Regions from separate parts of the Anoxybacillus sp. PDR2 genome, predicted to be linked through region 4. Evidence: riboswitches for the same ligand, from Rfam matches in the RefSeq annotation. Region 4 holds a riboswitch; each other region holds the start of a gene.
The links. A riboswitch is a leader RNA that binds a small molecule or an ion and turns the genes downstream of it on or off. The one in region 4 is predicted to bind S-adenosylmethionine.

Region 1 (5,136 bases), 600 kb from region 4:
CCTTGTTTAATCCATGGCGAACGTTATCTCCATCAAGCACATAATTTTGAATGCCGAGATCAAATAGCTTTTTAGAAACGGCGTTAGCTACTGTCGATTTTCCAGAGCCAGACAGCCCAGTGAACCATAAAACACAGCTATGATGGCCGTTGCGCTGGCGGCGTTCCTCCTTTGTCACGGCCGTCTGATGCCAAACAACGTTCGTGTTCAATGTGATTTCCTCCTTTGTTAGCGAGCGGAATGAGGAACTGCCAACCCCTTAATAAGCACTTGCACCACTTCTGGACGGCTGAATGTGCTAGGCGGTACTTGGCCGCTTCTCAACATTTCTCGTACTTTTGTTCCCGATAATACTACGTGATGTTCGCTGCTATGCGGACATGTTTTTGTTGAGGCCATTCCCTCGCATTTTGTACAATAAAAGCTATGTTCAAAAAATAATGGAGTAATGCCGAGATCTTCTGGAGAAAAATTTAAGAAAATCTTTTGAGCATCATATGTGCCATAATAATTTCCAACGCCAGCGTGATCGCGTCCGACAATAAAGTGCGTGCAGCCGAAGTTTTTGCGCACCATCGCATGGAAAATGGCTTCCCTTGGCCCTGCATAGCGCATGGCTGCTTGAAAGACGCCAAGAAACACTCGATCCTTCGGATAGTAGTTTTCCAAAAGTACTTGATAGCTTTCCATGCGAATATCAGCTGGAATATCGTCGTCCTTGGTTTCGCCGACAAGCGGATTTAAAAATAGTCCATCGACGATTTCAAGTGCGCATTTTTGAATATATTCGTGAGCGCGATGCACAGGATTTCGCGTCTGAAAGCCCACAACGGTGTTCCAACCCAATTCAGCAAAGCGTTGGCGTGTCTCGGCTGGATCGAAATAAAAGGAAGCAAATCGTCCTTTGTTTGTTCGATTAACAAGGGTGATCGGCCCCCCGACGTAGACATTGGGTCTTTCGAATAATTTTTTGACTCCAGGATGATTCCAGTCCTCTGTTTGATAGACAAGAAGGGCTTCCTTTTGTTTATCAGGCACGTATAGCTCTTGAACTTCCATCACGCCGTATACTTGGCCGTTGTGGACAAGCTTTACCGTTTCGCCGATGGAAAGCTCAGCTGCTTTTTGTTCACTCACAGCAAGCGTAATCGGAATGCTCCAAACGATGCCATTGGCAAGGCGCATCGTTTTCACAACAGATTCGTAGTCCTCCTTTCCTAAAAATCCTGTTAGCGGGCTGTATGCGCCAGTACCGATCAATTCAAGATCGCTTAATTCTGCATTGGACAGCTCAATTTTTTTCGTCACAGAGTGGAATGGATATTCCGGGTTCCAACGATTGATTAATGTACCGCCATGTGGGATGCTTAAGCTCATTTTCATTCCTCCTAAAATATAGTAAATAGGGCCGCTATGGTTAGCGAGCGTTGTTAACGATTGATATCGCTTGTGTTTATAAAAGCGATAGGATAACTGTGATTTAATGTTAAATTCCTTCGCCATGTTCGTGCAAAGATCGCTTTTCTTCTGTTACTGTTTTTTTGAGACTGATGATTCCTAGGGTGGACAGAAAGACGCTAAAAATAGCAATAAACGTGTAAATATCGCTGTCCAGCAGTAATTTCACAAGACTATAAGCGATAACAAGAGAAAAAATAGGTGAAACAACCCAAACCTTTAACAGCTGAATAACAATTCGTTTTTGCCAAATGTACGTTCCTGTTTTGGCTGTTCCGATTCCGATAATAGCGGATGTGGTAATCTGCGTTAATGGAACTGGCAGACCGAAAAGGGAAGAAAGAATAACAAGGATGGCTCCTGTTCCTGAGATCGCGCATCCTTCAAACGGAGAAAAATGAATAATTTTTTTCCCGTTCGTTTCAAGCACGCGCCCGCCCAGTAAAACGGCTCCTAATGCTACAAATAAGCCGCCAAAAAAAGTGCCGGAATTCACTGAGATCAAATTGGCGCCGACGAGAGGGCCGACAGCGTTGGCCACGTTGTTCATTCCAGCTGAAAAAGCTTCAAAAAAGCCAGTCACAATTAACAAGGACATCAGGCTTTTTTTCCACATGCCCTGTTCAATGTAGGGATGTTTTTCTTTAAGCCGCAAAAACCATTTTCCAACGATAAAGGTAAAAGTAAAGGCGATGACTGGAATGATGATCCAAATGGAAACAATAAATAGAAGTTTAGAAAGATATAACGTTTGATAAGCCATGCCGGCACCGACGACAGCACCAACCGTAATTTCGCTTGTTGATAGTGGAATTCCTATCATGTTGGCCGCAAATAAGGAAATAGTCGAAGCTGCTAGAATAATCGTGACAATTTTAATCGTTAAAATGGACGAAGGGATGATGCCAGAACCAATTGTTTTCACGACTTCTCCTCCGCCAAGACTCCCTAGAAAAACACCGAGACCACAAAGAAGGAGGGCGATGGATTTCCGCTGAATGGCTCCTGAGCCATAGGCTACTCCCATCGCTGCGGCTGCTCCGCTAGCTCCGATATTCATGGCGAAAAAGAAGGAGACGGCAAAAGCAACGGCTAAAAGCATGTATGCCCCTCCTTATGATTCATGGAGGCCGCATTCGACTTTTCCGCGCCCAGCCCATCTGCCTGAACGCAAATCATTTGCATCAAGCGCAGGAGATGTGCACGGCTCACAGCCAATGCTTGGGTAGCCTTTATCATGAAGCTCGTTGTATGGCAGCTGATGTTTATAGACATAGTTCCATACGTCTTTCCAAGTCCAGTGAATCAGCGGACATATTTTAATAGATTGAAATTTTGGGTCTTTATTCAGAAATTCCACATGTCTCCGTGTGGAAGACTGCTCACGGCGCAATCCAGAAATCCAGGCTGGCACACCTGTCAAGACTTCGCGCAGCGGGATAATTTTGCGAATTTCACAGCAGCGATTTGGCTCCTGCACCCATAGTTGCTCTCCCATTTGTTCTGCCTGCTCTTCTAGCGATAGGCGCGGCTTTTTCATTACAATGCGAAGCGAAGGATATTTTTTTTGAACTTTTTCAATCGTTTCGTATGTTTCGCGAAAATGGAGACCCGTATCGAGAAAAACAACGGTTGCGTCCGGTTTAACTTTAGAGATTAGATCGATTAAGACGATGCCCTCAATACCGAAGCTACAGGCATAAACAACCTCATCTCCATAATGCTCATAAGCCCATCGAATAACATCTAAGGCTCCTTTTGTTTCATTGTCAATTGAGAAGAATGGCATTTCTCCATTCCATGTGTCATAAGTCAGCAAGGTTGTTTCCTCCTTTATTTGGTGGTAAAAAAAGACAGTTTTCACCTTGCTCTGTACGATAGAAGGGAAAACCGCCTCTAGTTTGTCTAGTCAGCGCGCCTTATTATTTAATTCTTATCTTTTCGTTTTTTTCAAGTTGAATCACTTTGCCGTCTTGGATCACAAGCGTGATCGTGCCAAATTTCATTGACTGCAGCATTTCTTGTATTCTAGTAAAAATGGCAGCGATTTGCTGTTCATTTCCCATTGCGATTCCTCCTTAGTGTCAATAAATAAAAAAGCTTTCCATTTCGGAAAGACAAAGGAGGCTGCCTATTTCACCTTATCTCCCAAAATGGTTCCCATTTGGATGGACGTAGCACCTTGCTTCATGAATTTGAAGTAGGTTGCCGGGGTTCATTGGGCCAGTTCCCTCCCCCACTCTTGATAAGTATGTAATTGACTAAAATTTTAACATAATTCGAATAAATGTCAACCCGAGTTTTTCGATAGGAATTTATTTTTTCATTTTAACATTATTTGTCGAGAAGTCTCCTATCTCTTAATGAAGTGCTGGTCGGGGAGGTTCATTCATGTGATGGGGAATATAGAATGAAAAGGGATAACATCATATAGATCGTTATGAAAATGGGAAAAGATAGGAAGGGAGAAGAGGGGGAGGCCATTTTTCAAAATGGTTCCATTTTACTTCCCGCGATTAGCTGCGATCTTTGTTTGCTAAGCGGGGTCTGCGGGGGAATATGCCTAAAAGAATGACAGACAACGACCATTTGGACATTGTCTGTCACCTAAAAAGCTGACGAGGCGCCTTTTTATAGAAAAAACGGAGCAGGCGCGGACACCGCTTCCAGCATGGAAAAGCCTCTATCTTGTTTCGTTATCGTTTGCGTAAATTTCCAAGCTCTTCGACAATGGCTTGCATTTCATTAGGGCTGAAGGAGCTTTTTCTCATGACCATTTCATAAAGATCTCTTAACTCCTCATATAGCGTTTCGTCAAAATGGGATGACTTCATCACATCAAAGTTGAGAACCTTCAGCTTTTCCTTTATTTTTTCAATCATGTATTCCATATTTTCAAGAGATTTTTGCGATAAATCCAAAAGTCTCATCCTTTCTGAATTTGATGGATAGAGTCATTGTACCATATGGAAGGAATGAAAGAATATACATGTATACTGTTATTTTGTTTATAATGGATAGCGAAGGGAGATGTGTTGTGATGATTAAAGTGTTATTTGTTTGTCTTGGGAATATTTGCCGATCACCAATGGCTGAAGCCATTTTTCGCGACTTGGTCAAAAAAGAAGGGCTTGAAGATCAAATTATGATCGATTCGGCGGGAACGGGGAATTGGCATATCGGCAATCCGCCTCATGAAGGAACGCAAAGCATTTTAACAAAGAAGGGAATTGATTTTTCAGGAATTCGGGCAAGACAAATTGGCGAAGAGGATTTGCGGATGTTTGACTATATTATTGCGATGGATGTCGAAAACATGGAGGATTTAAAGCGCTTGGCTGGATATAATAAAGCTGGCTTTGTTGGCCGTTTACTTGATTTTGTTCCAGACAGCGATATAGCTGATGTACCGGATCCTTATTATACAGGTAATTTTACCGAAGTGTACGAGCTAATCCAAAAGGGCTGCCGGCATTTGCTTGAAGCGATTAAAAAAGAACAAGGAATATAATCAACCAAAGGGGGAGGAGAAGATGAAAATCGCAAGAAACATCATGATCGGAGCGGTTATTGGTGCAGCTGTTTCGCTGCTTGATCGAGAAACGAGGCATTCGCTGAAAGAGGTATGGGTGCAACGGGGCAAGCTGATTCGCCAGCTGCCAGAGCGAATCCATGAAT
Region 2 (5,136 bases), 1.7 Mb from region 4:
ACAGTTGGATTATTTGAGGAGCGCATGAGCAAGCTGGATGCCGAACAAGCGAGAGAAGGAAAAGAAATTGCTAGATCTATTGCTGAATATGCCATTGAATGTTCATTGAATAAATTTTTTGCAACGGAAGTATTGGATTACATTGTGGATGAAGGGGTACAGATTCATGGCGGCTACGGTTTTATGCAGGAATATGAAATTGAACGGGCGTATCGCGACTCGCGCATTAACCGTATTTTTGAAGGAACGAATGAAATCAACCGCCTGTTAGTACCGGGAACGTATTTGCGGAAAGCGATGAAGGGAGAGCTTCCTCTTTTGCAAAAAGCGCAAAAGCTGCAAGAAGAGCTCATGATGCTGATGCCGGAAGAAGTAGGAGATGGATTGCTAGAGCAAGAAAAATATTTGGTGCGGAACGCGAAAAAAATTGCTCTGTTGACAGCCGGCCTAGCCGTGCAGAAATTTGGCCCGAAACTAGAGAAAGAACAAGAAGTGCTAGTGAATATTGCCGACATTGTCAGCAATATTTATGCGATGGAATCAGCACTTCTTCGCACAGAAAAGGCGATTCAAAAATTTGGAGCAGAGAAAAATAAACAAAAAATTTTATATACAGAAATTTTCTGCCAGGAAGCATTTAATGAAATCGAAGCACATGCAAAAGAAACGATTGTAACGGTTGAGCAAGGAGATATGCTGCGAATGATGCTATCGGCATTGCGCAAGCTTACGCGCCATACTCCAATCAATGTCATTGCCAAAAAACGCGAAGCGGCGGCCGCGCTCATTGAAGCAGAACGTTATATTGTGTAATAATGAGAAGTACCAGACGAATCGTCTGGTACTTTGTTTATAGAGGGTGGTGAACGATCATGTTAACTTTTTACTGGTATCCGAAATGCAGCACTTGCCGAAAAGCGAAAAAATGGTTAGAGGAGCACGGCATCGCAGTGAATGATGTACATATTGCCGAACATCCACCAACAAAAGATGAATTAAGAGAGCTTTATCAAAAAAGCGGGCTTCCGCTCAAAAAGTTTTTTAACACAAGCGGCATGAGGTATCGGGAGCTAGGATTAAAAGATCGCATCAGCACAGCGACTGACGACGAGCTGCTTGAACTATTGGCATCGGATGGCATGCTGATTAAACGGCCGATTGCAACAGATGGGACGCATGTGGTAGTAGGATTTGATGAGCAAGCTTATGAAAAAATTTTTGGACAAGTATAACGAATACAGTCGAGTTTTTCAAAAAAATCAGTTATTATTAGAAAGAATACATTGCTGTTGGAGGGACATAAATCATGAACACACCAAAAGAATTGCGCTATTCTGAAGAACATGAATGGGTACGTGTGGAAGATGGTAAAGTTCGAATTGGAATTACTGATTTTGCGCAATCCGAGTTAGGAGATATCGTATTTGTTGAGCTTCCAGAGGTAGGTGCGGAACTTACAGCAAACGAGCCGTTTGGCAGTGTTGAATCAGTGAAAACGGTTTCTGAGCTGTATGCCCCTATCAGTGGAAAAGTTGTTGAAATTAATGAAGAATTAAACGACAATCCTGAATTTGTCAATGAATCTCCATATGAGAAGGCATGGATGATTGTTGTTGAGCCGACTGATTTAAGCGAAATCGATCGTTTATTGACGGCTGAACAATATGAGCAAATGATTAACCAAGAATAAGAGCGATTCTAGCACGCCGTGGCTAATAATGCCGCGGCGTATATATTTTATATGAATAGTGAATGGTTAAAGCAAGCATGGATTTTGTCTCCGATCTCAAGGCTGTTTTATTTTTGGAAGCAGGAAGGTAGAAAACAAAGAGCGAATGGAATACAATATACATAACTTCTTTTCATTAGGTGATGATCATGATGGATAAAGAAAAAGTAATTATTGTCGAGGGGCGATCCGATAAAAAGAAAATAGAGGGCATGATTAAAGATTCTGTTGAAATCATTTGCACAAACGGGACGATCAGCCGTGCCAAATTAGATGAGTGGATTGATCAGCTATATGATAAAGAAGTGTTTATCTTAGTGGATTCGGATGAAGCGGGAGAACGATTGCGAAAGCAGCTGCGCCGTGAATTTCCTGAGGCGGAGCATTTATATATCGACCGCATGTATCGAGAGGTAGCCGCAGCACCTAAAAAACATATTGCAACGGTGCTACTGAGCGCTAACATTGATGTGTATGCAGATGATTGGTAAAAGGTGTGAAGAAGTGTGGAAGAAGTAACGATACAGCAATTAGATGAACTCATTCAGCAGGAGGAGTTTGTATGTTTGTATGTATATACACCGATGTGCGGCACATGCCAGCTGGCGAATCGCATGGTCAGCATTGTTCAAGAGCTGGTTTCTCATGTAGCCTTTCGGAAGTCCGATATTAACTATATGCCGGATCGAGCGGTCAGCTGGGAAATTGAAAGTGTACCTTGCCTGCTGTTATTTAGAAACGGGGAAATGAAAAAGAAGTTATATGCATTTCAATCTGTTCCCTATTTATATGAGGTGATTCAAGAATTGCAAAAGCTATAATGCATGCATTTATGGATAAGAGAAGAACAAACAGTAGATGGGTCCATTTTAGATTGTGCAGAAGTGTTGGCATCCGTATAGATTGAAGCAAGCTTTTGGGGGCTTGCTTTTTTATTTAGAGTTTTTTTGACATATTTCTCGGGAAATATGAAAAATCGTGTACGTTTTCTTGATGATTTGTCGACAAGTTTATAAAGGAATTATGCTTTTTCCTATGGAAATAAATGAGAGAAAAGGATAATGGAGAGGCGGGAAAACGATGAAGATTTATGAATTAACTAAAAAATTTATGGAACGTGTACAGACGTTGCACCATCTGTTGCCGATTTTACCGGAGGAGGAACTCTACATTCGCTTTGAATGCGATGCAGAAACACTGATTTTCGCCATTTCAAAAACGGGAGTTCATCTGGCGCAGGAAGCTGATGAAAGGAAAATATTAACCATTAGAGGGTCGAAAGAGGCGCTTGTTAGTCTGTTGAAAGGTGAACTTAAATTGCAGCAGCAGCTCCGCTTAAAAGAATTAGTGGTTTCCGGTAGCTTTCGTCACATGCTTTTATTAGAGTCGCTTCTTCATTTAGCTAAACCATATCGTTATGCCTCTTGAATATGAAATCACGAAATGTTATTGACATGATAAAAAAACAGTGTTATTATTCAGAAAAATAAAATAATAAACAAGTTCTTATCAAGAGTGGCGGAGGGACTGGCCCGATGAAGCCCGGCAACCGGTTTGACACGGTGCCAATTCCAGCAGAGTGTATCGCTCTGGCAGATAAGAAGAGTTAAAGGAAATTCCCCCCTCTTCTTATGATGAAGAGGGGGTTTTCATTTGATTATAAAAAGGAGAGGATGACAGTGGGCGAAAAATCATATCGTTTAGAAACGCTGGCGGTGCATGGGGGGTTAAGTCCAGATCCTGTGACAGGAGCAAGAGCCGTTCCGATTTATCAATCGAACGCTTATCAATTTGCCAATACGGAGCATGCAGCCAACTTATTCGCATTGAAAGAAGAAGGGTACATTTATACGCGCATTCATAACCCGACCGCCACAGTCTTTGAGGAAAGAGTAGCACAATTAGAAGGAGGAATTGGAAGTCTTGCAGTAGCAAGCGGCATGGCTGCAATCACGCTTGCGATCTTAAATATAGCGCAAGCAGGAGACGAGATTGTGTCAGCTTCAACGCTATATGGAGGTACATATAACCTCTTTGCCACTACCCTTCCGAAATATGGAATTAAAACACATTTTGTTGATCCTGCTAATCCGGAAAATTTCCGTGCTGCCATTACGCCAAAAACGAAAGCGATCTTTGCAGAAACGATTGGTAATCCAAGTTTGCACGTACTAGATATTGAAGCGGTAGCCAACATTGCGCATGAAGCGGGCATTCCTCTCATTATTGATAATACGTTTGCCACTCCATATCTATGCCGTCCGATTGAGTATGGAGCGGATATCGTTGTTCATTCAGCTACTAAATGGCTGCTTGGAAACGGTACAACGCTTGGCGGCATTATTGTAGACGGAGGAAAATTTAATTGGGATTCTCCTAAATTTCCGGGATTTACAACTCCGGATCCAAGCTATCACAATCTTGTGTATGCAGAAGCTTTAGGTCCGGCTGCTTATATCATTAAGGCTCGTGTGCAATTGCTGCGGGATCTTGGACCAGCGATTAGCCCATTTAATGCGTTTCAATTTAATTTAGGGCTTGAGACGCTTCATGTACGCATGAAAGAGCATATTGCTAACACGCGTCGGATTGTAGACTATTTAGATCGCCATCCGGCAGTAGAATGGGTGCTGTATCCTGGACACGAAAAGCATCCAGCCAAGAATTTGGCCGAAAAATATTTGCCGAAAGGAGCGGGAGCCGTTGTGGTGTTCGGCATTAAAGGAGGAAGAGAAGCGGGAGCGGCTCTCATTAACAACGTGAAGCTTTGGTCGCACTTGGCCAATGTAGGAGACGCCAAAAGCTTAATTATTCATCCAGCCAGCACCACGCATCAGCAGTTGAGCCCAGAAGATTTGCAGGCTTCGGGAGTTACGGAAGATTTGATTCGTCTATCGGTCGGCATCGAAAATGTCGAAGACTTAATTGAGGATTTAGAGCAAGCCATCGCCATTGCCACAGGAATTCGTTCGCTGTATTCAGAGGTGTAGAAAATAGCCGTCAACAATTGAATCGGTCATGAAGTCCATTCATATTGATAAAACAATAGTTTCAACGAGAGGTTTAGAACATATTAAAAACAGGCGTGGTGATGATCCAATAAAACCGATTAACGCCGTCCGATTCCTCGTTTTTCCATCATAATCTGTAAACCCTTTGCTTGTCCACTGTCAGCATGTCTTTGTCAAACAACGAACGCTTTGTGGGCAAGATGGGCCCGCTGGCGCTTTTGCTCGAGGGAGATGCCGAAAAGGTTGTGTTAAGCCAGAGAATTTTGAATGGATCATCGGCGCTTGTGTATTGATTCTATGATTAGGAATTATTTTTCTGTTGACACCTTCCTTTATAGAATGATAGAATCACTTTTGTAGTTTGTATGATTCTTAGGTAAATTAAAGTATTAACTG
Region 3 (5,136 bases), 210 kb from region 4:
GCCGCCTCCTATTTTGGGGTTTATTCCGCTTCTTGTCGTGTTGGTGATTGCTTTTGTTTTCCATCATTCGTTGCAGCAATCGGCATTAATTGTGGCGCTTCTTGGCGGAGTCATTGCGGTATATGCTCTCAATCGCCGCTATTTTCAAAACTTTAGCGGGGCTGTTTCTGAGGGAACTTTAGGCGCATTGATCGCGCTTGGAAATACGGCGGCCGTCGTCGGGTTTGGCGGTGTGGCGAAAGCCGTTCCAGCGTTTACGGATGCCGTGCACGCGATTACCAGTATTCCAGGAAGTCCATTAATTGGCAGCGCTATCGCTGTCAGTGTCATCGCTGGCCTAACCGGCTCGTCATCAGGAGGCCAGGCTATTGCTCTTCCGTTGCTCGCTCCGCATTATTTGGATATGGGAGTCCATCCTGAAGCGCTGCATCGGGTGGTCGCGATTTCGTCAGGAGCTTTGGATTCTTTGCCGCATAATGGCTATGTCGTGACGACGATTCGAGCGATTTGCGGTGAAACGCACCGCGAGGCATATGGCGCGGTTGGGGCTTTAACGGTTATTGTACCTGCTCTTGGGACGATTCTGGCGATTATTCTTTTCTCATTAGGACTAGGGATATGAACGAGGAGGAATGAAAAATGGTAGACGATCAAGTATTGTTCATAACAGGAGCGGCGCAAGGAATCGGCTTTGAAATCGCCAAATGCTTTGCTGAGCATGGCGCGAAAGTCGTTCTTAGTGATATCAATGAAAGGGCTGTCCAAAAAGCAGCCGAATCGTTATGTGCACAAGGCTGGGATGCATGGGGACTGAAGTGTGATGTAACAAAAGAAGAGGAAATCAAACAAATGTTGGCTCAAACCGTTGCTCGTTATGGCCGGATTGACATTTTAGTGAATAACGCTGGGCTGCAGCATGTGGCGCCGATTGAAGAATTTCCTTCCGAATCGTTTGAAAAACTGATTCGCGTCATGCTTATCGCGCCGTTTTTGGCGATAAAGCATATATTCCCCATCATGAAGCAGCAGCGTTATGGCCGGATTATCAATATGGCCTCGATTAACGGTTTGGTCGGCTTTGCCTGCAAAGCGGCGTATAATAGCGCGAAGCATGGGGTCATTGGCCTAACCAAAGTAGCTGCTCTAGAAGGAGCCGCTCACGGTATTACAGTGAACGCTTTATGCCCGGGATATGTCGATACGCCGCTTGTACGCAACCAGCTGGCCGATTTGGCCGCAGCACGCCACGTGCCGCTTGAGCATGTATTAGAGGAAGTCATTTATCCGCTTGTGCCGCAGCAGCGCCTGCTGTCAACGAAAGAAGTGGCCGATTATGCGCTCTTTTTAGCAAGCGAAAAAGCAAAGGGAATTACCGGGCAGGCCGTTGTGATCGATGGAGGATATACCGCGCAGTAAAAAAAAGCTTGCAAATTATCAGAAAATCATGTAAATTGATAGAAAATCAGAAAATTCCATATCGTCGTTCATTCTTATCAAGAGAAGCGGAGGGAACTGGCCCAGTGAAGCTTCAGCAACCAGCCGATATCGGTCAGGTGCTAAATCCAGCGAATTGGTTTCAATTCGAAAGATAAGAAGAAGCGCTTTTGTTGATCTGTAAAAGTCTTCTTCTTAAAGAAGGCTTTTTTTATTGGAGGAAAGGAAGGAGAAAAAAGGATGGAAAAAGTAGAAACCTTACTGGCGCAGATTGGCAACAGAAGCGAGAAGCTGACAGGAACCGTCAATCCGCCTGTCTATTTTTCCACCGCTTATCGCCATGAGGGAATTGGCCAATCAACAGGATTTGATTACATCCGTACCGGAAACCCGACGCGCAAAATCGTAGAAGAAGCCATTGCTAAACTGGAGGGAGGAGATCAAGGGTATGCATTCAGTTCGGGAATGGCGGCGATTCAGACGGTGCTTTCCCTGTTTGAAAGCGGTGATGAATTTTTAGTGTCTGCCGATTTATATGGAGGAACGTATCGGCTATTTGAAAGAGGCTGGAGAAAGTACGGCTTAGCGTTTCATTATGTTGACTTTCGCGACATACAATTAGTGGAGAAATCGATTTCGAAAAACACAAAGGCGATTTTTTTAGAAACGCCGACAAACCCGCTTATGCAGGAGACAGACATCGACGAGGTGGCGAAACTGGCCAAACGCCACGGGCTGCTTTTGATTGTGGATAATACGTTTTATACGCCTGTGATCCAGCAGCCGATTCGCCACGGAGCGGATCTCGTCATCCATAGCGCAACAAAATATTTAGGAGGCCATAATGATGTGCTCGCTGGTCTCGTCGTCGTAAAGGGTGAGCCTCTTTGTCAGCGGCTGGCCGAGTATCACAACGCAATCGGCGCGGTCCTGTCGCCATTTGATTCATGGCTGTTGATTCGCGGCATGAAAACACTGGCGCTGCGAATGAGGCAGCATGAAGAAAATGCGCGGAGAATCAGCGAATTTTTGGCATCACACGAAGCGGTCACGGATGTGCTGTATCCAGGAAGAGGAGGCATGCTGTCCTTCCGCCTGCGTGAAGAGCGGTGGGTCAACCGCTTTTTGCAAAGCTTAAACGTCATTACATTCGCTGAAAGCTTAGGAGGAGTTGAAAGCTTTATTACATACCCGGCGACGCAGACACATGCCGATATCCCTGAAGAGATTCGGATTGCCAATGGGGTATGCAACCGCTTATTGCGCTTTTCTGTAGGCATTGAGCATGTGGAGGATTTAATCGCTGATTTGTCGCAGGCCTTGGAAAATATGAAAGAGGTGTAGCGCAATGGAAAAATCATTTTCATTTCAAACCAACTTATTGCATAACAAATGGAAAGTGGATGAGCAGACAGGAGCGGTCAGCGTGCCCATTCAGCACGCTTCGACGTTCCATCAAGCGGATTTTGATGTGTTTGGAAAGTATGATTATAGCCGATCTGGAAATCCGACGCGCGAGGCGCTTGAAGAGACGATAGCGGAGCTGGAAGGAGGAATCCGCGGCTTTGCCTTCTCTTCGGGAATGGCGGCGATTTCGACCGCGTTTTTGCTGCTTTCCAAAGGGGATCATGTGCTCGTGACCGAAGATGTATACGGCGGAACGTACCGAATGATTACCGAAGTATTAAGCCGTTTTGGCATCGAGTACACGTTTGTCGATATGACGGATTTGCATGCAGTCGCTTCCCACATTCGGCCAAATACAAAAGTGATTTATGTAGAAACCCCTTCCAACCCGCTATTAAAAATTACGGATATTCGCGGCATTGTGAAGCTGGCAAAAGCGAACGGTTGTTTAACCTTTTTAGACAATACGTTTATGACTCCGGCATTGCAGCGGCCGCTTGAGCTCGGCGTCGATGTTGTGTTGCATAGCGCGACAAAATTTTTATCAGGACATAGCGATGTGGTGGCCGGGTTAGCGGTTGTCAAAGATCGCGAGCTGGCCGAGCGGCTGTATAAGCTGCAAAATGCCTTTGGCGCCATATTGGGAGTGCAAGATGCTTGGCTCGTTCTGCGCGGCTTAAAAACCCTTCACGTCCGTTTACAGCAATCAAGCCAAGCGGCGCTGAAAATCGCTTCGTTTTTAGCGAAGCACCCAAAGGTAGAGGAAGTGTACTATCCAGGACTTTCTTATCATCCGGGACATTCGGTACAACGGTACCAAGCAGAGGGATTTGGCGCGGTGCTTTCGTTTCGCTTAGCAGATGAAGCGGCCGTCCGTACGTTTGTCAAGCATGTCCAAATTCCGGTGTTTGCCGTCAGCTTAGGAGCGGTCGAATCGATCTTATCGTATCCGGCTAAAATGTCGCATGCGGCGATGCCAAAAGAGGAAAGAGAACAAAGAGGAATTACAGATGGCTTGCTGCGCTTAAGTGTCGGATTGGAGGCCGCAGAAGACTTGATTGCCGACTTTGAACAAGGATTGTCCTATGTCAGCGCGAAAGAAAGTTTGGCTCGATCATTCTAAAAGCCAACGTCCGCTTTTTCTTAGGTTAAGAGCATGCGAGAAGGTAGCCTCTTTCAATTGAATATGGACCACCGCCTGTGGAAAATAGACCTTTCTAAACATGTGCTGTTGCATGAAGGAAGGTCTATTTTTTTATTATTCGGCAGACGACCCATCGTTGTCCCGACCGGAGACAAGCGTAGATGACGATTGTTATAAAATTTACTTATGGTATTTATTGAAAATTATTATTTCACTTATGAAAGAAACCGGGATATGCTGAAGAGGACCATTGGTCAGCGATCTGGACGATCCATTATAATAAAGAGGTGAAGCATCAATGAAAAACGACATCATGGCTGTTTTCAAGCAACCGTCTTCGGATCGCCGTTTGGCTTGGAGATGGATAGGAGGAGTTGCCTTTTCTTTTTTGTTTGCGGCGCTTGGCTTTGCGTTCGCATCCATTCCCGGCTTGGAGCATTTAGGGCCGCTCGCCTGTGCGATTGTGCTGGCCGTTATGTATCGCCACTTTTTTGGCTATCCGGAAGCGCTTCGGTCTGGAATTCAATTTGCCGCCAAACACTTATTAAGGATGGCGATCATTTTGTTTGGCTTAAAGCTGAATATGGCCGTTGTCATTCATCAAGGTTTAGGGCTTCTTCTTCGCGATGCGGCCGTCATCGTTTTTTCCATTTGGATGATGATGGCACTCGGCAAAATCGTCAAAGCGAACGCTTCTTTATCGCTGTTGCTTGGAATTGGAACAGGGGTGTGCGGGGCCGCTGCGATTGCCGCTGTGGCTCCGATTATAGAGGCGAAGGAAGAAGATACGGCGATATCGGTAGGAATCATTGCGCTGGTTGGGACGGTTTTTTCATTGGCTTATACATTCATTCAGCCATTTCTGCCCGTTTCTCATAAGTATTACGGAATTTGGTGCGGAATCAGCTTGCACGAAATGGCGCATGTGGCGCTAGCCGGTGCGGCGGCCGGACAGGATGCATTAGCTTTTGCATTGCTGGCGAAGCTGGGGAGGGTTTTATTGCTTCTACCGCTCAGCTTGTTATGTATGTATTGGATGAAGCGAAAAAAGAAGAACGCTGACACGAAGGAAAAGAAAATCGAATTTCCTTGGTTTTTACTCGGTTTTATGCTGTTAAGCTTATTTGGCAGTGTCGTTTCTATCCCGAAGC
Region 4 (5,136 bases):
AATATAGATAAAGGAAACGCCTTGATTTTTTAATTGTTTCATAATCGAAAAAAGGCGTTTTGTTTCTACCTCGCTTAAGGCGGCTGTCGGTTCATCCAGAATAATGTAACGGGCAGAAGAGAAAAGCACTTTCGCTAGTACAATAAGCTGTTTTTCATGCAGCGTACACTCGTGAATCCGTTTATCAAGCGGAAGCGATAGCCCGATTTGCTGCAGTACTTGGGCTGCCCGCTGCTTTTGCTTTTTCCATGAAAGGAATGGATGGCGGGCGGCATGGACCAAATCATCAGCCACAATATTTTCATAGACTGTTAAAAAGGGGAATAGCGCTGTGTCGACTTCTTGAACCACTAAGCCAATGCCGGCCTTCTTGGCGGCCGCCGGATTTGGAAAGTTGACGTCTGTGCCGTCGATCGTGATAGTTCCCTCATTGGGTTGAAGATCTCCAGCTAAAATTTTCATTAATGTACTTTTTCCGGCTCCATTCATTCCTAAAAGGGCGTGAACTTCCCCTTTCTTTACATGGAAATTCACGCCATTTAATACGGTCACGCGATCGAACGATTTATAAATATTGTTCATGAAAAGCCCGCTCATTTTGTTTTCCCCTGTTCTTCTAATGTTTTCATCCATGGAGAGAGGGCGACGTTGGATTGACCCCAGCCAGTAATGTATTGATGCAGATCTCCCATTGTTACTTGCTGATTAGGCAAGTCTGTCTTTTTCACCAGATGTGGCTCGAGAGAATAAATACTTGGCGTTTTCTCACCTGCAATTTTTTGATAAGCAAACCGTACTTGGACTCGGCCGACTTCGGCAGGGTCAGTCGCGGTTGTTGCTACCCATGGGCTGTCTGGCTGCTGAATCATTTGCAAATCTTCATCGCTTAAATCAATGCCGTATACTTTGATTTCGGTACGGCCCGCCTGTTGAATGGCTCGTGTGGCTCCTTTCGCAAATTCGTCCCATGTAGCGAATACAGCATCGATATCGCCTTTGTTCGGATATTTTTTCAAAATCGCTTCCATTTGCGTTTGTGTGTCTAATGCTGTATTAGAGCTGGCATTGCCGAATTTAGCAATTTCTTTAATGCTTGGATACCGTTTTTTAAATGCGTCATAAATGACATAACGCCGTTCCATTGGTGTAAAACCACCGACCCAGATGGTAACAATTTTTCCTTCGCCATTTAAATCTTCTGCTAATGTTTTTAATGTTTTCCAAGCAAGGCTATAGTCATCTTGGTCAATGACGGTTACGCCGGGAATATTTAAGTCGTTGTCAAAAGCGACGACAGGAATGCCTTTGGCCACCGCTTTTTCAACCGGCCCTTTTAATGCGTCGGCTCGTCCGTGGTCCAAAAGGATGGCATCGACATTTTGCGTGATCGCGGTTTCTACATATGAAGCCATTTTCGTTAAGTCGTTATCAGCATTGTAAACTTGTACTTCTCCGCCAAATTTCTGCACTTGATCTTTTACGCCAGCAATATATTGAGAGGAGAAGGTACCGATCGAAAATTGCATAATGGCCGCAATTTTAATGGGTTTTTTTAATTGATTTGGAATAGCGGCCTGCTCAGCGGAAGCGGATTCATTGGCTGTATTGTTCGTCGCCTTCTGTTCCGTGTTTTCTTGTTTAGCCGCTGGTTTAGAGCTTACAGCATCTTGTTCATTGGTGCAGCCTCCGAGCATGATGCCGAATAACAATAGGATTGCCAACAAAAATGTTTGTCGTTTTTTCATCGCTTGATTTCCTCCTTAAACAAAGCTGTCAGCACGCTTTCATAATGGCCGCTTATGATTCCTTTTTCAGTAATAATGGCTGTAATCAGCTCGTGAGGCGTCACATCAAAAGCAGGATTGTATACTTTTACTCCAGGAGGAGCGATTCGTGTTCCTGCCAGCTCGGTTATTTCTTCAGACGGACGCTCTTCAATCGGAATATCTGCCCCTGTCTTAGTCGATAAATCAATAGTGGACAGGGGAGCCGCTACATAAAAAGGAATGTTGAATGCTTTAGCGAGCAATGCCAAGCCAAATGTACCGATTTTATTGGCGGTATCTCCGTTTGCGGCAATGCGGTCAGCACCGACGATGACAGCTGTGATGTCTTTTGTCTTTATAGTTTGTGCTGCCATATTATCAGTGATCAGCGTTACATCAACGCCTGCTTGCATGAGCTCCCATGTCGTCAGCCGCGCTCCTTGCAAAATGGGTCTTGTTTCGCAAGCATAGACATGCAGACGAATTCCGCGTTCTTTTGCCAAATAAAGGGGAGCAAGCGCGGTACCATACCGAGCCGTAGCGATTGATCCAGCGTTGCAGATGGTTAAAATGCGATCTCCCTCTTGAAAAAGAGAAAGGGCATGTTCACCGATGGAGCGGCATGTGTTCTCATCATCGCTTTGAATACGGATTGCCTCATGAACCAATGCTTTTTTGGCATCGGCGACAGACGAAACGTTCGCAATGCTGGCCATCAAGCGGTCGAGCGCCCAAAATAAATTGACGGCTGTCGGTCTGGCACTTGCCAAATAATCACGATCCTTTTTCAGAAGGTTGCGAAAATCTTCGAGAGAATTCGTTTGATAGCTGTGTGCCGCTAAAGCAAGACCGTATGCAGCTGTGATGCCAATCGCTGGAGCACCGCGAACCTTCAATGTGGCAATTGCATCCCACACAGATTGAATATCTTTTAATTCTAAATATTCAGTCTCATTTGGAAGCTTTTGCTGATTTAAAATGGTCAAATGTGTGTGATTCCATTCAACAGAACGCGGAATGGAGAGCAATGAATCCATATTCTTCTTCCTTTCGTTTAATGAGTGGCAGCAAATGTTTGAAAGAACAAAGAGCGTATTTGTTGCACTTCATGGATCGTCTGGCGATGTAAAATCAGTTGTCGCCCGAGCTGAAGGGCAAGCTGTTTGGCATGGATGCGCGTAGGTTGATCTTCGATTCCGTCAAGATCGGCGACATGGGCTAAGCCGATCGTGCGCCGGATGATTTCACAACCAGCAAAACCGACCGCATCGATGAGCGTTTGCTGCCGCACGTCTTGCAACAATCCTTCAGTTTTTGCATACGGTTCTACATTATGCTGTTCCCAAAGGGCAGCAAACGTGTGCGTAAATACATTCCATGTTTTTTCGATGTGAGCCAATAGCGGCTCATGTTCTGAACGGGACAACGCATTTAGGAGTAAATTGGCAAAAAATTGGCCGATATCAAACCCGAATGGGCCGTAAAACGCAAACTCAGGATCAATGACTTTTGTTTCTGTGTCGCTTGCAAAAATGCTTCCAGTATGTAAATCCCCATGAATGAGCGCATCGGCTTCCGTTAAAAATTTCCGCTTGAGTTTTGCTACTTCAAGATGAAGCGCATCGTCATTCCAAAGAGCCTCTACGTCACGGCGCAACTCCTCTTCAAAATTATTCGTTTCATGGTCGAAAAACGGATCAGTAAAGACGAGATCTTCGGTAATTTTACATAACTCTGGATTGATGAAATTTTGCTGCAGCTGTTTTTTCTGCTGCTGGTTCATGCCAAAGTCCGATGTGTAAAATAACGTTTTAGCGATAAACTCTCCAATGTGCTGGGAAAGAAGCGGATATGTTTTTCCAGCAATGAATCCTTTTCGAGCAATTTGCAGATGCGATAAATCCTCCATCACGGTAATCGCTAATGACTCATCTGAGTAGTATACCTTTGGCACGTATTGCGGAACGTAGTCGGCAAACGTGCGCAACGCATTGCTTTCAATGACAGCCCGCTTAAGCGTAAGCGGCCAGCTTTCACCGACCACTTTTGCATATGGTAGCGCTTGTTTAATAATGACTCCTTTCTTTGTTTGGGGATCGAATACATGGAACACAAGATTTAAGTTACCATCGCCAATTTCTTGACAAATGAATGGTGTTCCTTCCGGAAATAAGCCTAATCGAGCAGCAAGTGCAACCGCTCCCGATTCCGTTAAAGGCTCGTAGACGGATTGTTTAGAATGTGTCATCATTTGTACCCTCCTTATCATTCACTCAATCAATGAAACAATGAAAAAACCTCCTTCGCTTTTCGAAAGAGGTTTGAAGTCGGCTTCTCCCCTCTTATCTCTCAGCGTGTTGCTGCAAGAATTAGCACCGTGCTTAACGTTGGTTAAGTCGGTTGCCGGGCTTCATCGGGCTCGTCCCTCCACCTGCTCTTGATAAGAGTTTGTTCGGTTTTATTCGAATGTTTTTAACAATGCAAAACTTTTTTCAATTCGCTTGATTCGAATCATACATTCGATTTGCCAGTTTTGTCAACTGTTTTTTTGAAAATTTTTTTCGGCCGAAATATAGTGCTCAGGTCGGCGGTCTTGGAAAATAGGAATTTGCTTTCGAACTTCTTTCACTTTTGACAGCTGGATTTCGGCCATAAGAGAGCATGGATGTTCATCGGCTTCGGCGAGGATGACTCCCCATGGATCAATGACAAGTGAATGGCCGGCAAATTGATTGTTCGGATCTTTTCCAGCACGATTGCAGGCGATTACATAGCATTGATTTTCAATCGCGCGCGCTTGCAAAAGGGTTCGCCAATGTTCAAGGCGGGGCTGTGGCCATTCGGCGACCACAAACAATAACTCTGCGCCTTGGGTTGTATGGGCGCGAATCCATTCAGGAAAGCGAATGTCATAGCAAATGACTCCCGCGCACAACGTTTGCTCCAAGGTAAATAAGCCGCTCGATTCACCGGATTGTAAATACAAATGCTCATCCATGAGCTGAAAGAGATGGAGCTTGCTATATTCTCCTACAATGTCGCCGTCTCGATTGACGATGTACATGGTATTGGTGATGCCGGCAGCGGTTTTTTTGGCAATGGAGCCAGCAACAATACAGACGTTGTGCAGGCGTGCGAGCTTGCTAATAAACGATTTGGTATCAGCGCCATTCTCATCAGCAATGTCGTCAAGGCGTGCGAGATCGTATCCGGTTGTCCATAGTTCAGGAAGGACGATGACGTCAACAGAGCTTTGACAAACTTTTTCGATCTCTTGTTGAACGTGGCGTTTATTTTCCGCAGGATTTCCGAAAGCAATATCGAGCTGAAGACAAGCAATTTTTAATGTCATAATTGTTCACCCCAAAAA

Region 1: linked by a shared signal. The riboswitch ahead of GRQ40_RS02575 (YezD family protein) and the one ahead of mtnK (S-methyl-5-thioribose kinase) in region 4 are both predicted to bind S-adenosylmethionine.
Region 2: linked by a shared signal. The riboswitch ahead of GRQ40_RS15780 (O-acetylhomoserine aminocarboxypropyltransferase/cysteine synthase family protein) and the one ahead of mtnK (S-methyl-5-thioribose kinase) in region 4 are both predicted to bind S-adenosylmethionine.
Region 3: linked by a shared signal. The riboswitch ahead of GRQ40_RS04515 (methionine biosynthesis PLP-dependent protein) and the one ahead of mtnK (S-methyl-5-thioribose kinase) in region 4 are both predicted to bind S-adenosylmethionine.

Annotation. Positions count from the first base shown of each region.
Region 1 covers NZ_CP047158.1:529,575-534,710, forward strand. The annotation lists gene cysC (adenylyl-sulfate kinase) at 1-211, opposite strand, end outside; gene sat (sulfate adenylyltransferase) at 229-1,377, opposite strand; gene GRQ40_RS02565 (sulfate permease) at 1,487-2,560, opposite strand; gene GRQ40_RS02570 (phosphoadenylyl-sulfate reductase) at 2,573-3,277, opposite strand; gene GRQ40_RS02575 (YezD family protein) at 3,381-3,524, opposite strand; SAM riboswitch class I at 3,597-3,710, opposite strand; gene GRQ40_RS02580 (DUF1128 domain-containing protein) at 4,155-4,379, opposite strand; gene GRQ40_RS02585 (low molecular weight protein-tyrosine-phosphatase) at 4,499-4,969, shown strand; gene GRQ40_RS02590 (YtxH domain-containing protein) at 4,992-5,136, shown strand, end outside.
Region 2 covers NZ_CP047158.1:3,270,304-3,275,439, reverse strand. The annotation lists gene GRQ40_RS15810 (acyl-CoA dehydrogenase family protein) at 1-813, shown strand, start outside; gene GRQ40_RS15805 (arsenate reductase family protein) at 873-1,232, shown strand; gene gcvH (glycine cleavage system protein GcvH) at 1,307-1,690, shown strand; gene GRQ40_RS15795 (toprim domain-containing protein) at 1,873-2,220, shown strand; gene GRQ40_RS15790 (thioredoxin family protein) at 2,236-2,550, shown strand; gene GRQ40_RS15785 (SCP2 sterol-binding domain-containing protein) at 2,810-3,157, shown strand; SAM riboswitch class I at 3,233-3,332, shown strand; gene GRQ40_RS15780 (O-acetylhomoserine aminocarboxypropyltransferase/cysteine synthase family protein) at 3,403-4,719, shown strand.
Region 3 covers NZ_CP047158.1:923,747-928,882, forward strand. The annotation lists gene GRQ40_RS04505 (GntP family permease) at 1-622, shown strand, start outside; gene GRQ40_RS04510 (3-hydroxybutyrate dehydrogenase) at 640-1,416, shown strand; SAM riboswitch class I at 1,488-1,595, shown strand; gene GRQ40_RS04515 (methionine biosynthesis PLP-dependent protein) at 1,675-2,778, shown strand; gene metC (cystathionine beta-lyase) at 2,783-3,964, shown strand; gene GRQ40_RS04525 (YeiH family protein) at 4,299-5,136, shown strand, end outside.
Region 4 covers NZ_CP047158.1:1,132,430-1,137,565, forward strand. The annotation lists gene GRQ40_RS05480 (sugar ABC transporter ATP-binding protein) at 1-597, opposite strand, end outside; gene GRQ40_RS05485 (sugar ABC transporter substrate-binding protein) at 594-1,745, opposite strand; gene mtnA (S-methyl-5-thioribose-1-phosphate isomerase) at 1,742-2,803, opposite strand; gene mtnK (S-methyl-5-thioribose kinase) at 2,821-4,014, opposite strand; SAM riboswitch class I at 4,106-4,213, opposite strand; gene GRQ40_RS05500 (carbon-nitrogen family hydrolase) at 4,303-5,118, opposite strand.